DNA from 2 places in the Variovorax sp. GW822-FHT04E09 genome. Region 2 is predicted to be linked to the other one. Evidence: riboswitches for the same ligand, from Rfam matches in the RefSeq annotation. Region 2 holds a riboswitch; the other holds the start of a gene.
What was found. Region 2 has a riboswitch for glycine ahead of AC1RL8_RS20280 (D-amino acid dehydrogenase). Riboswitches for the same ligand answer to the same signal wherever they lie in the genome.

Region 1: it holds a riboswitch for glycine, as region 2 does, so the genes downstream of both, gcvT (glycine cleavage system aminomethyltransferase GcvT) here and AC1RL8_RS20280 (D-amino acid dehydrogenase) in region 2, are expected to answer to the same signal.

The regions. Positions count from the first base shown of each region.
Region 1 is NZ_JBXAMR010000002.1:811,170-818,423, forward strand. Features, by position in the region: gene gcvP (aminomethyl-transferring glycine dehydrogenase) at 1-12, opposite strand, end outside; gene gcvH (glycine cleavage system protein GcvH) at 73-444, opposite strand; gene gcvT (glycine cleavage system aminomethyltransferase GcvT) at 516-1,688, opposite strand; glycine riboswitch at 1,736-1,840, opposite strand; glycine riboswitch at 1,853-1,943, opposite strand; gene AC1RL8_RS11195 (hypothetical protein) at 1,975-2,511, opposite strand; gene AC1RL8_RS11200 (L,D-transpeptidase Cds6 family protein) at 2,608-3,090, opposite strand; gene AC1RL8_RS11205 (MFS transporter) at 3,334-4,524, opposite strand; gene AC1RL8_RS11210 (AraC family transcriptional regulator) at 4,634-5,413, shown strand; gene AC1RL8_RS11215 (TRAP transporter large permease) at 5,450-6,742, opposite strand; gene AC1RL8_RS11220 (TRAP transporter small permease) at 6,753-7,254, opposite strand, start outside.
Region 2 is NZ_JBXAMR010000005.1:28,941-36,194, reverse strand. Features, by position in the region: gene AC1RL8_RS20305 (glycosyltransferase family 4 protein) at 1-465, opposite strand, end outside; gene rfbC (dTDP-4-dehydrorhamnose 3,5-epimerase) at 724-1,272, opposite strand; gene rfbA (glucose-1-phosphate thymidylyltransferase RfbA) at 1,269-2,156, opposite strand; gene rfbD (dTDP-4-dehydrorhamnose reductase) at 2,196-3,086, opposite strand; gene rfbB (dTDP-glucose 4,6-dehydratase) at 3,083-4,162, opposite strand; glycine riboswitch at 4,280-4,370, shown strand; glycine riboswitch at 4,415-4,521, shown strand; gene AC1RL8_RS20280 (D-amino acid dehydrogenase) at 4,613-5,920, shown strand; gene AC1RL8_RS20275 (RtcB family protein) at 5,940-7,254, opposite strand, start outside.

The sequences.
Region 1 (7,254 bases), on a different contig from region 2:
GGGAATCGGCATGGCGGTGAAGGCTCGGGGAGAAGGAACGAAGGTGCGAGGAAACGGCTGCTGTTCAGCGGATCAGGATTCGGCGGCGAACTTGTCGTAGCTGGCGGCGTCGAGCAGGGCGTCGAGCTGCGCGGGCTCGCTCAGCTTGACCTTGAAGAACCAGCCGGCAGCCAGCGGGTCGCTGTTGGCCAGCGACGGGTCGGCGCGCAGCGCTTCGTTCACTTCGGTGATCTCGCCCGACACGGGCATGAACACATCGGCGGCGGCCTTCACCGACTCGACCACACCGGCGACTTCGCCCTGCGCGAAGGTCTTGCCCACTTCGGGCAGGTCGACGAACACCACGTCGCCCAGCGCGTCCTGCGCATGCACGGTGATGCCGACGGTGGCGGCGCCGCCTTCGGCCGCCACCCATTCGTGGTCCTTGGTGTATTTGATGCTCATGAAAAAACTCCTCGTGGAAAAAATGGAATCGGGGTGCAGAGCCTAGCCGGGTCTGCGGTGTTCAGTGTCGGTCAGCCGCGGTAGTAGCGGGTCGGCACGAAAGGCATCGTTGACACCTCCATCGGCACCGGCTTGCCGCGCACGATGGCCTGCACGCGCGTGCCGGGCTCGGCGAAGGCGGCGGCCACGTAGCCCATGGCCACGCAGCGGTCGGCCGTGGGGCCGAGCAGGCCGCTGGTGACGGCGCCGATGTCGTGCCCTTCGAGCGACTGCAGCAGCGTGCCGTCGCGCACCGGAATGCGTTCGAGTGCCACGAGGCCGACGCGCTTGCGCGTGAGCGTCTTGTGGTCGGTGTGGCCGGCCGCGCCCGAGGCGACGGCGGCGAGCTGGGCCAGCACCTTGGCCGCGCCCGGAAAGCCGCCTTCGCGCGCACCGCCCGCGCGACGCACCTTCTGGATCGCCCAGTTGAGCGAGGCTTCGACCGGGGTGGTGGTGGTGTCGATGTCGTTGCCGTACAGGCACAGGCCGGCTTCGAGCCGCAGCGAGTTGCGCGCGCCCAGGCCGACGGGCTTCACTTCGGGCTGCGCCAGCAGCAGGCGGGCGAGGGCGTCGGCGTCTTTTGCGGCCACCGAGATCTCGAAGCCGTCTTCGCCGGTGTAGCCGCTGCGGGTGACGAAGGCCGCGATGCCGCCGATCTGCACCGCGCCGCCGGTCATGAACACGAAGCGCTCGATGCCGGGCGACAGGCGCGCCAGCGTGGCGGCGGCCTGAGGGCCTTGCAGCGCCAGCAGCGCGTGGTCGGGCAGGGGCTGCACCTGGCAGCGCGCGCCGATCCTGGCCTGGATGTGGGCGATGTCGGCCACCTTGCAGGCGCCGTTCACGATCACGAAGAGCGAGCCATTGCCTTCGTTGAAGAACATCAGGTCGTCGAGGATGCCGCCCTCGTCGTTCAGCAGCAGGCCGTAGCGCTGCTTGCCGGCGGGCAGGTCGATCACGTCGACGGGCATCAGGGTTTCGAACGCGGCGGCGGCGTCGGGGCCGACCAGGCGCAACTGGCCCATGTGCGAGATGTCGAACAGGCCGGCCGCGTCGCGCGTGTGCTTGTGCTCGGCCATGAGGCCGGCGGGGTACTGCACGGGCATGGAATAGCCGGCGAAGGGCACCATGCGGGCGCCGAGCTCCACGTGCAGGTCGTACAGCGGGGTCTTGAGAAGTTGGGCGTCAGAAGCGGAAGAAGCAGCCACGGGGCACTCCAAAGGGGCAGTCGAAATCCATGGCTGCAACGCCACGGGCCACCCCTGCTGTCCGCTTTACCTGAGAGATTCGCCCCACGATCGGGGTTTGCTCCTTCGGTGGGCCGCATGCAATGCCACGGCCTCTCTCCAGCAAGGAAACGCCGGTGGTTGCCGGCGTCTTGTCAGTCCTTTTGCCTGAGCGTTCGGGGAACCCCTGCGCCTTCGGCGGCCCCGTCGCGCGGGGCTCTCTCCTGACCCGGCGAGTGTAGTGGATCGCGGGGCCGGGGCTGGCGGCTCAGTGCACGGTTTCGGCCGGCGGCAGCAGCTTGTCGATGCGCTCGCGCAGCGAGTCGGCGCGCTCGGGGCCGGCGGCCTTCTCGATCTCGGAGAGCATCAGCGCGGCGATGGTCAGCATGGCCTCGCGGTCGCGGGCCTCGCGCAGGGCGTCGCGCATCTGGTTGGCGAAGCGCGGGTCGCGGCGCACGAACATGCGCTCGCAGATGTCGAACAGGAACATGCGCGTGGTGGCCAGCGAGCGCTTGCCGTCGAAGCTGTCGGCCGAGGTGGCGACCTGGATCGGCTCGGCGGCGGGGACGGGCGTGGGGGCCGGTGCGGGAGGCGGCGCGACCGGGCGCGCGACCTGCAGGTAGCCGCGCTGCATCAGTCCCTGGATCGCCTGCTCGGCCTCGACGCGGCTGGGGAACAGCGGGCTGAAGTCGGTCAGCGAGCGCCGGCCGTCGGCCATGAGCAGCAGGGCGCGCTCACGCTGGCTGAGCGTGCGCTGCCCGGCCTGGAGTTCGTCGCGTGCCTTCTCGGTCTTGGTGGGGAACATGGCGGCCACAGCTTTCGGAGGTCGAAGGCTGCAGCATCGTTGCAAGTGGTGACATCTTCGTGAACCATTTGCCTTACAGGGACAAGGCGGCGCGCGTCAGTTGCCCGCGCTCTCCTTGCGGATCAGCCAGCGCGGGCCCACGCGCTGCAGCTCGAGGGTCTTGCGGTCGGTCTCGGTGAGCGCGTCGGCGCTGTAGACCTGCCGGAACTGCGCGCTGGCCGAGGTGCCCTGAACGCTGATCACCAGCCCCTCGATGCCCACGCTGATGCGCGACTTGCCCGTGATGCGGGCGCGCCGGTCGGCCTCCCAGCGCTCGCGGGTCTGGCCGCGCGCGGGGGTGAAGTCGCTCGCGTAGGCCGCGAGGTAGCGCTCCACGTCGCGCGCGGACCAGGCGGCGGCCCAGGCGCGCACGGCGCTTTCCACTTCGGCGAGGTGGGTGACGGGATTGGTGGGATTGGCGGGGGCGGCTGCTGGTGCAACGGCTGCAACGGGCGCGGCGGCCGGCGTGGCCGCGATACCGGCGGTGGCCAGCAAGCCGGCAGCGACAAGGCTGCTGCCCTGGGCGACGATTCGGTGCATGGCGTCCTTCTCTTTCCTTCTTCTTGTCTGTCAGGCTCGACGTCGAAGCTTGCGTCGATTCTGGCAGTGAAAGAGCAGGCGTGCGGCGTTGAATCGCCCACGGATTTCGGTGGTTCGTGGATCAGGGCGTGTGCACAGGACACCGGGTGCTTCCCTCCGCGAATGTCCCCCGCCTTCGGCTCCTCCTTGATTTCGCTGCGGGAAGCACCCAGTGCCCTGTGCACCGGGTGCGCGGGGCAGAGCTCAGGCCGCCGCAGCCTCGCCCGCCATCACCTGCACCGTCCGATTGCGCAGCCGCAAGGCCAGCACGGTCGCGACGCACAGCACGCACAACACCACCGTGAGCGTCACGCCGAGCCCGCGCGCATCCGACAGCAGGCCGAACAGCGGCGACACCAGCCCGCCGACCGAGAGTGCGAGACCGAGCGTGATGCCGCTGGCGGTGGCCGGGTTGCGCGGCAGGTAGTCCTGCGCGAGCGTCACCTGCGCGGCGAAGGGCAGGAACATGCTCATGCCGAGCCACGCGGTGCAGGCCAGCGCCGCGCCGGGCGTGGAGGAGAGCACGAGGCCCGCCATGGCCGGCAGCGCAAGCAGGTAGCCGCAGCGGATCGTGCCCATGCGCCCGATGCGGTCGCCGAGCCAGCCGCCGGCCAGCGTGCCCACGGCCCCTGCGGCGGTGAAGGCGGTGAGCGCCGCGGCGCCCTGGAAGGTGCTGCCGTGCAGGTCGCGCGTGATGCGCAGCGAGAGCATCGACAGCACCGTGACGTACGGGATCGACCAGCCCACGATGGTCGCCACCAGCAGGCTGAAGGCGCGCCAGTCGTTGTGCGGTTTCAGCACCTGGGCGCGGGCCTGCGCGGCGCGCGCCGCCGTGGCCGCGCGCTGGGCGGCCGCGCTGCGTCGCGCGTTGGCCGCGACCCACACCACGCCCATCGCCAGCGCGGGAATGCCCAGCAGGTAGCTGCGCGACAGGCTGCCGCCGCCGACGACCGTGGCCGCCAGCACCGGCGCGAACGAGGCGCCGATGGTGCCGCCCACCGAGAACACGCTCATCGCCTTCTGCGAGGCGCCGCCGGCCGCGCGCGCGGCCACGGTGGCGGGCGGGTGGTAGGCCGCGATGCCCAGCCCGCACAGCGCGACCGCGATCCAGGTCAGCAGGTAGCTCTGGCTCAGGCCCGCCAGCACCACGCCCAGTGCCGCCACCAGGAAACCCACGGGCACCAGCCAGGCGCGCGGGTGGCGGTCGGCGTACAGGCCGAACAGCGGCTGCACCACGCTCGACAGCCCGGTGGCCGCCAGCATCAGGCCGCTCACGGCCGTGTAGCTGTAGCCGCGCTCCAGCACCATGAAGGGCAGCAGCGCGGGCACGAGGCCCTGGTAGAGGTCGTTGACGGCATGGGTGCCGGTGAGCAGCCCGAGTCGGCGCGTGTTCATGCGATGGCTTCTTTCCTGGATGTCCGGTTGGAGAAAAAGAGGGAGAAAAGCCATCGTAGGAAGCCAGGGGAAGATGTTCTCGCTACGAATGTGCAAACATCGTCGTGAAATGGACAAACTGAATCTGCGCCCCGACGAGGGCGAATCGACCCCGCGCGCCGTCGCCGTGCTGGCCACCGATCCGGCGGGCGACGCCTTCATTCCGCCGCATGCGCACCGGCGCGGGCAGCTCATCCACGCGATCTCGGGCGTGATGATGGTCGGCGCGGCGGCGGGCAGCTGGGTGGTGCCGCCGGGGCGCGGCGTCTGGGTGCCGCCGGGCATGACGCACCAGATCCGCATGGCGGGCGAGGTGAAGATGCGCACCGTCTTCGTCGAGCCCGGCACGCGCGCCGACCTGGGGGCCGAGTGCCGCGTGATCCATGTGGGCGCGTTGCTGCGTGAGCTGATCGTGGCGGCCGTGTCGCTGTCGCTGGACTACCCGCCGGGCGGGCGCGACGAGCGCGTGATGGAGCTCATCCTCGACGAGATCGAGGCCGCGCCCGCGCTGTCGCTGCATGTGCCGATGCCGCGCCACGCACGCCTGGCCGCGCTGTGCGAGGCGCTGATCCGCGACCCCGCGCAGCCCGCCACGCTCGACGGCTGGGGCGCGCGGCTGCACATGAACGCGCGCACGCTGGCGCGGTTGTTCGAACGCGAGACCGGCATGACCTTCGGCGCGTGGTGCCGGCAGGCGCGGCTGCTGCTGAGCCTGCCGCGGCTGGCCGCCGGCGCGTCGATCCTGGAGGTGGCGCTGGCGCACGGCTACGAGAGCCCGAGCGCCTTCACCGCGATGTTCCGCCGCACGCTCGGCGTGCCGCCGAGCCAGTACCTGCACCCGCCGGCCTGAGGCGGGTGAAGGCGCGGACGGGAGCGGCCTGCGCCGCTACTTGAACCCGAGCGCGCGCGGCAGCCAGGTGCTGAGCATCGGCACGAAGGTCAGCAGCATCAGCACCGCGCCGTGCGCCCACAGGAAGGGCACCAGTTCCTTCACCAGCGCCGACATCGGTACCTTCGACACGTTGCAGGTGACGAACAGCAGGCCGCCCACCGGCGGCGTGATCATGCCCAGCGTGAGGTTGAAGATCACGATCATCGCGAAGTGCACCGGGTCGACGCCCAGCTTGATCGCCACCGGCGCAAGGATCGGCGCCAGCACCATCACGCCCGGCAGCGGCTCGATGAAGATGCCGAACAAGAGCAGGAACACGTTGACGATGATCAGGAACATCCACGGCGAGAGGTTCATGCTGATGAGCCATTCGGCCATCTGCTGCGGAATGCCCTCGATGGTCAGCACCCACGCGAACGAGGCCGACAGCCCGATGATGATCAGCACCGACGCCGACAGCAGGGCCGAGCGCGACAGGATGTCGGGCAGCATCTTCCACTCGAGCGTGCGGTAGATGAACTTGCCGCACACCAGCGCGTAGAACACCGCCACCACCGAGGCTTCGGTGGGCGTGAACCAGCCGGCGCGCATGCCGCCCAGGATCACCACCGGCAACAAGATGGCGGGAATCGCCTTCCACGTCGTGATGAGAATTTCGCGCAGCGGCGGCGTCTGGCCGTCGCCCTTGTAGTTGCGCTTCTTCGACACGTAGAAGTTCACCACGCACATCGCCACCGCGATCAGGATGCCCGGCACGATGCCGGCCACGAACAGCTGCCCGACCGACACCGTTTCGTCCTGCAGCGCGTAGATGATCATGATGATCGAGGGCGGAATGATCGGTCCCACGATGGCCGTGGAGGCCGTCAGCGCCGCTGCGTACGAGCGGTCGTAGCCGGCCTTGTCCATCATCTTGATGAGCATCGAGCCGGGGCCAGCCGCGTCGGCCAGCGCCGAGCCCGAGATGCCCGAGAAGAAGGTCAGCGACACCACGTTGGTGTAGCCCAGCCCGCCGCGCCGGTGGCCGACGAACTGGCCCGCAAAGCGCAGCAGCACCTCGGTGAGCGAGCCGCCGCTCATGAGCTCGGCGGCCAGGATGAAGAAGGGCACGGCCATCAGCGGAAAGCTGTCGATGCCGGTGAAGGTTTCCTTCAGCAGCACCATCAGCGGGTAGCTTTCCGCGAGGATCAGGGTGGCGGCCGTGGCCAGGCCGAGCGCGAAGGCCACGGGCACGCCGATGGCCAGGAACACGCAGGCGGAGACGATCAGGACAATGCTGGCATCCATGGTCTTCTCCTTACAGCGAGGCCGACGCGTTGGCGTCGAAATGCGCGTCCGACGCGAACTCGCGGTTCAGCACGTAGCCGCGCACCACCAGCAGCCAGTGCACGATCAGCAGCACGCCACCGATCAGCATCGCGCTGTAGATGTAGGCAAACGGAATCTGCGTCACGGCCGTCAGCTGGAACATCGTGCGCTCCATGTAGAGCCAGCCGTACCAGACCATGAAGCCGAAGAAGGCGAACAGCAGCCCGGCCACCACGATGCGCACCGCCACGGCCGCCGGCCGGGGCAGGGCGTCCTGCAGGTTCTCGACGGCGATGTGGCCGCCGTAGCGCAGCACCGGTCCGGCGCCCAGGAAGGTGAGCCAGATCATCATGTGGCGCGACACCTCTTCGGCCCATTCGATCGACTGGTTCGTGGTGTAGCGCAGCACGACGTTGGTGAAGATGATGACGGACATGGCCGCCAGCAGGAGGATCAGCGCCCACCGGTTGGCGGCGAGGAAGTAGCGCTCG
Region 2 (7,254 bases):
ATACCACCCGGCATCGAAGAGGTCGGTTTCGTGGAGCAATTCGAGATCGCGAATCTCCTGCTCTGTGACGAGCAGCGTGCCGTTTCTTGAATAGCGACTGAGATCGATGGCTGGCACCGAACGTCGCTTCTCGGAGAGGGACGCGCGCATCGGTGGGTGGGCAACTGCAATCTTCCGCCCCTCCTCTTTGCCCCACTTGAGGTAGTGCACCAAAGGATTGAGGCCCCGGTACGCCACATCCTTGTTGGCCTCCAGATATCCTGCTGCATCGAACTTTTCGCTCGGTGCACGCCCTTCCCTGCCGCCGAACCGAAGGAAATGCTGGATCTCAGCGCCTTCCGGAACATCCGGATTGCGCTCCCGATACCATTTTTTGTCGAACAGATCCGACTGCCGGAGCAGACCGGCATCGCGATACTCGTTCACAAGTTGAGCGCTGCGCTTCAGTAGCTTTTTGAAATTCATTCCGGGTTTCATGAAAATTGATGCGCTTCCTTGCGCTCACACGCTCAGGTCTCTGTTCATCGATCGAATGCGCATGAGGCCGGAGTCGTTCGGTTCACTCCATCAGAAGCAACCCACATTCACAGGCAGCAGGAATATTTCAAATACAGCGAGAAGACAAGAATCTCACTTTCGGCATTTGTTCATTTGATGTGCGATCAAAAAAACGAAAGCACCGAATTCGACTGGCACTCAGGTGCCTCGTCCAAAAAAATTTGATTACTCGAAGACGTCCGCCGCTTGAAGCGATTTGCCTTCGGCATCCTTCTTGGATAACTGCGGCGCCATGCCAATGTCAGGCCACGCGATCTGCAGGCTCGCGTCGTTCCAGGCAATGCATCGCTCGTGCTCCGGTGCGTAGTAGTTCGTCGTCTTGTACAGAAAGTCCGCGGAGTCCGTGAGAACGAAGAATCCGTGCGCGAAGCCCGCCGGAACCCACAACTGTCGGTGATTGCCTTCGCTCAACTCCGTGCCCACCCAACGCCCGAACGTGGGCGAAGAGCGCCGAATGTCGACGGCCACATCAAACACCGCGCCGCGTACCGCGCGCACCAGCTTTCCTTGCGCTTGCTGAACCTGATAGTGCAACCCCCGAAGCACGCCCTTGGAAGACCTTGAATGGTTGTCCTGAACGAAGTCGACCTTCGATCCAACCGCCTCCTCGAATGCGCGTTGATTGAAGCTCTCGTAGAAAAACCCTCTGGCATCGCCAAAGACCTTCGGCTCGATGATCAGAACGTCGGGGATCTCGGTTTGGATGACATTCACGAACGCACCTCTTCGGTCAGCAGGTGCTTCAGGTACTTTCCGTACCCGTTCTTCTGCAGCGGTGCAGCGAGCTTTTCGAGTTGGGCGCTGTCGATGAAGCCATTACGCCACGCAATTTCTTCAGGGCAGGCGATCTTCAGCCCCTGCCGATGCTCCAGCGTCGCGATGAACTGGCCGGCTTCGAGCAGGCTCTCGTGCGTGCCCGTATCGAGCCAAGCATAGCCGCGCTGCATGATCTGCACGTTGAGCTGGTCCAGGTCCAAGTACGCCTGGTTGACCGCCGTGATCTCCAGTTCGCCGCGCGCGCTCGGCTTCACGGCCTTGGCGATGTCGACGACCTGGTTGTCGTAGAAGTACAGGCCGGTCACGGCATAGCTGCTCTTGGGCTTCACGGGCTTTTCTTCGATGCTGCTGGCCTTGCCGTTGGCATCGAAGGCCACCACGCCATAACGCTCCGGGTCATGCACGTGGTATGCGAACACGGTCGCACCACTCTGCTTCGCATCAGCGTCCGACAGCAGATGGGCAAAGTCATGCCCATAGAAGATGTTGTCCCCCAACACCAGTGCGCTCGGCGAGTTCCCCACGAACTTGTCGCCGATGATGAACGCCTGCGCCAGGCCATCGGGACTCGGCTGCACCGCGTACTGCAGGTTGATGCCCCACTGGCTGCCGTCGCCCAGCAGCTGCTGGAAGCGCGGCGTGTCCTGCGGCGTGCTGATGATCAGGATGTCGCGCATGCCGCCGAGCATCAGGGTGCTCAGCGGGTAATAGATCATGGGCTTGTCGTACACCGGCAGCAGTTGCTTGCTCATGGCGAGCGTGGCCGGGTGCAGGCGGGTGCCGGAGCCACCGGCAAGGATGATGCCTTTGCGTTGCGTCATGGGAGTCTTCTTCTGTGAGGGGCAGGAAAAATCAGTCGGTCAGAGCGTCTCGCGCAGCATGCGTGCCACGCCTTCCTGCCATGGCGGCAGGCGCAGACCGAAGGTGGTCTGCAGCTTGGTGGTCTCGAGCCGCGAGTTGTGCGGCCGCTTCGCGGGCGTCGGAAAGGCGCTGGTGGGCACGGCCTCCACGGCCTGCGGGCCGGCCTTGAGTTCGACGCCAGCCTGCTGCGCCATCTCGAGCACGAATCGCGCGTAACCGTGCCATGTGGTCTCGCCGCCGGCGATGGCGTGGTACAGCCCGGCCTTGGCCGGGTCTTGCAGCGTGGCGCGGATGGCGTGCGCGGTGATGTCGGCCAGCAGCTCGGCACCAGTCGGGGCGCCGAACTGGTCGTCGATGACCGTGAGCTTGTCGCGCTCCTTGGCCAAGCGCAGCATGGTCTTGGCGAAGTTGCCGCCGCGTGCGGCGTACACCCAGCTGGTGCGAAAGATCAGGTGCTTCGCGCAATGCTGCGCCACCAACTGCTCGCCTTCGAGCTTGGTCTGGCCGTACACGCTGAGCGGACCGGTCGCGTCGTCTTCTTTCCAGGGTCGGGTGCCGCTGCCGTCGAAGACATAGTCGGTGGAGTAATGCACCATCAGCGCGCCGATCTGCTGCGCGGCCTCGGCCACCACGCCGGGCGAGGTGGCGTTGAGCTTGCGCGCGAAGTCGGGCTCGCTCTCGGCCTTGTCGACGGCGGTGTGCGCGGCGGCATTGACGATGACGTCGGGGCGCACCGCCAGCACCGTGGCGGCCAGCTGCTCGGGGCGGCTGAAGTCGGCGTGGAAGTCGGTGCTGTCGAAGTCCAGCGCGACCACTTCGCCGAGCGGCGCGAGGCTGCGCTGCAGCTCCCAGCCGACCTGTCCACCCTTGCCGAGCAGCAGCAACTTCATGCGGAAGCCTTTGCAGGTGCGGCGTCGTACTGCTTCTCGACCCACTCGCGGTACGCACCGCTTTGCACGTTGCGCACCCACTCGCCGTTGGCGAGGTACCACTGGACGGTCTTGCGGATGCCGGTGTCGAAGGTCTCGGCGGGCTTCCAGCCGAGTTCGCGCTCGAGCTTGCGTGCATCGATGGCGTAGCGACGGTCGTGGCCCGGGCGGTCCGTGACGTAAGTGATCTGTTCCTTGTACGGCTTGCCGTCGGCGCGGGGGCTCAGTTCGTCGAGCAGCGCACACACGGTGTTGACGATCTCGATGTTGGGCTTCTCGTTCCAGCCGCCGACGTTGTAGGTTTCGCCGAGCTTGCCGGCTTCGAGCACGCGGCGGATGGCGCTGCAGTGGTCCTTCACGTAGAGCCAGTCGCGCACCTGCATGCCGTCGCCGTACACGGGCAGGTTCTTGCCGGCCAGTGCGTTGACGATCATCAGCGGGATCAGCTTCTCAGGGAAGTGGAACGGGCCGTAGTTGTTCGAGCAGTTGGTGGTGACCACCGGCAGGCCGTAGGTGTGGTGCCAGGCGCGCACGAGGTGGTCGCTGGCGGCCTTGCTGGCCGAGTACGGGCTGTTGGGCTCGTACTTGTTCTCTTCGGTGAAGGCCGGGTCGGTCTTGGAGAGCGAGCCGTAGACCTCGTCGGTCGACACATGCAGGAAGCGGAAGGCGGCCTTCTGGTCGGCCGGCAGGGCGTTCCAGTAGCCGCGCACCGATTCGAGCAGGCGGAAGGTGCCGAGCACGTTGGTCTGCACGAAGTCTTCCGGGCCGTGGATCGAGCGATCCACATGCGATTCCGCGGCAAAGTTCACAACGGCACGGGGTTTGTGCTCGGCCAGCAGGCGATCAAGCAGCGCGCTGTCGCCGATGTCGCCCTGCACGAAGACGTGGTTCGCGTTGCCCTTGAGCGACGCCAGGGTCTCGAGGTTGCCCGCGTAGGTCAGCTTGTCGAGGTTCACGACGGGCTCGTTGCCCTGTGCGATCCAATCGAGTACGAAATTGGCGCCAATGAAGCCTGCGCCGCCGGTAACCAGGATCATGAGGTCCCCACCTGTAGAAAAAAGTTTGCTTTACCAAAAATCAACATTCAATTATCCCATCGGTGTGAAGTGCCGATGTACAGGGCTTGGCCGGCTTGCGGGGCCCGCCTACAATCGCCAACAATTGCAGGAGAGCGGGCCTCCACGGAGGCCCTACCGAAGGCGCAAACTCCCATAAACGCTCAGGTCGGCCCGACGAAATTCCAGGCAACGCCCAGGAACTTCGGCAAGGGGTCAGTACTGCACTCATCGATACAGCCGTCTGGAGAGCCGCCACGCCATGTGGCGCACCGAAGGAGCAAACCCGCTGCGGGTGCAGCAGGGTGAATCTCTCAGGTACCGAGGACAGGGGGAGCGGCAACTTGGACATCGGTCGTCCGGTTGCTTGCTATTGGTTCAATAGCACTCCACGCCCGCCGTTCAAGCGCTGCAAACTCAAAGGTACTTGCAATGCGTGTGATCGTTCTTGGCGCCGGCCTGCTCGGCGTGACTTCGGCCTACTACCTCCAGCAACTCGGCCACGAGGTGACCGTGATCGACCGGCAGGCCACCCCGGCCGCCGAAACCAGCTTCGCCAACGGCGGCCAGATCTCGGTCAGCCATGCCGAACCCTGGGCCAATCCGAGCGCACCGCTGAAGGTGCTGCAATGGCTCGGCAAGGAAGATGCGCCGCTGCTCTTTCGCATCCGCGCCGACATGCGCCAGTGGCTCTGGGGCCTGCAGTTTTTGCGCGAATGCACCCCCGCGCGCACCCGCCACAACATCGAACAGATCGTTCGTCTCGGTACATACAGCCGGGAAATGTTGCAGCAATTGCGTCGAGACACCGGCCTGAGCTATGACCAGCGCACGCAAGGCATCCTGCACTTCTATACGACGCAAAAAGAATTCGACGGCGCCCTCAAGCCCGCCGAGCAGATGCGTGCCCTGGGCTGCGAGCGGCTGGTCATCTCGGCCGACGAAGCCATCAAGATCGAACCCGCCCTTGCCCACATCCGCTCCCAACTCGCCGGCGCCACCTACACCGCCGAAGACGAGTCGGGCGACGCCAACCGTTTCGCGCGCGAGCTCGTGAAGCTGGCCGAGGCGGCCGGCGTGAAGTTCCTCATGAGCCACACGGTGACCGCGCTGCGCGAAGCCGGCGGCAGCATCGACCACGTCGAGGCGACGGACAACGAAGGCCGCTTCCAGCGCATCCGCGGCGACGCCTTCGTGCTCGCGATGGGTTCGCTGAGCCCGCTGTACGCCGCGCCGCTGGGCATCCGCCTGCCGATCTACCCGGCCAAGGGCTACTCGGTGACGCTGCCCGTGAAGGACGCGTCGAAGGCGCACCAGGTCTCGCTGACCGACGACGAATACAAGCTGGTGTTCTCGCGCTACACCTCCGAGTCGGGCGACCGCCTGCGCATCGCCGGCACGGCCGAGCTCAACGGCTACGACCGCGACCTGAACCGCGTGCGCTGCGAAGCCATCGTGCGGCGCGTCGAAGAGCTCTTCCCCGGCGCCGGCGACACCGAACGCGCGCAGTTCTGGACCGGCCTGCGCCCGGCCACGCCGAGCAACGTGCCGCTGATCGGCAAGACCAAGCTGCCGAACCTGTTCCTCAACACCGGCCACGGCACGCTCGGCTGGACGCACGCCTGCGGCTCGGGCAAGTCGATCGCGCGCATCGTGAGCGGGCTGGCGCCCGAGGTCGATTTCGCGTTCGCCGGCATGCCGGCGCCCGCGCCGCGCGCCGTGCAACCCGCACTGGGCTGACACGACACGCGCCCTCGGGTCATGCCTTGAACGTGACCCAGGGCTTGAGCCGCACGGCGCAGCGGACGAGCCCCGCGCTTTCCTGCGCCTCGATCACCGCACCGATCGGCTTGTAGGCCTGCGGCGCCTCCTCGATGCGGCGCTCCTCGCGCAAGGTCACGCACTGCCAGCTGGCATCGGCGTCGCCGGGTGCGGGCCGCATCGCGCGCACTTCCTGCCGACGCATGCGCCGGCCGGCCCCATGGCTGCACGACCACAGCCAGTCTTCATGCCCCAGCCCGGTCGCGAGGTACGAGTGATCGCCCATCGACCCGGGAATCAGCGCCAGGTCGCCCGCATGCGCCGGCGTCGCGCCCTTGCGATGGATGTTCATGCCGTGCTCGCGCAGCACGACGTTGTGCGGCACGTCGACCACCAGCGTCGACGCCGTGGCGCCCAGCAGCTCGGCGAAGTCCTTGCGCACCAGCTCGGCCAGCACGACGCGGTTGGCCCACGCATAGCGCGCGGCCACACCCATGGCTTCGAGGTACTCCTGCGCCAGCGGCCCGGCCAGGCCGTACAGCCCGCTCTTCGGATGGCGCAGGCCCTGCGGCCACTCGGCCCGCGCGCGGTCCATCCAGCGGCCGCCGACGTGGAACCCGATGTCGCGCGAGCCGCTGTGGATCATCACGACGACCTCGCCCGCCTTGAGGCCCGCGCGGTAGGCCGCGTGCCGGTCCATCACCTGGTCGACGACCTGCAACTCGACGAAGTGGTTGCCGCTGCCCGGCGTGCCCAGGCACGGGTCGCGAAACACCTCGTGGCGCACGCCGGTGTAGGCCGGCGGTGCGTGCCGCGACTGCCCGCCGAAGCTCGCCAGGCCGATGCACGCGCCGATCTCGGCCTGCAGCCGGTCGCGGTCGCACGCGGCCCAGAGCCCGTCGCCACGCACGGCGTCCAAAAATGCGGCCGGCCCTTCGTCGAACAGCGCACGAAACGCCGCCGTGTGCACCGGCACGTCGCGCCCGTTGTCGAGCAGGCTGCGCGTGAGCCGCGCGAGCAGCTGCGTCTTGTGCGGCGCCACCTGGTCCAGCGTGAGGCCGGTGGTCAGCAGGCGCATGCCGCAGTTGATGTCGGTGCCGACCGCGGCGGGAATCACGAAGTCGCCATCGGTCGCGACCACGCTGCCCACCGGCGCGACCGAGCCCGGATGAAAGTCCGGCGTCGCGCAGGCCTTGCACACGCCGTGCGCGCCGTCGGGCGAGCGCACGCTGGCGAAGGCCAGCAGCTGGCTCACGGCTTTTTCTTCCAGCGGCAGGCTCTGCGGCAGAAGCACGGTCGCCTGCGCGGCTTCG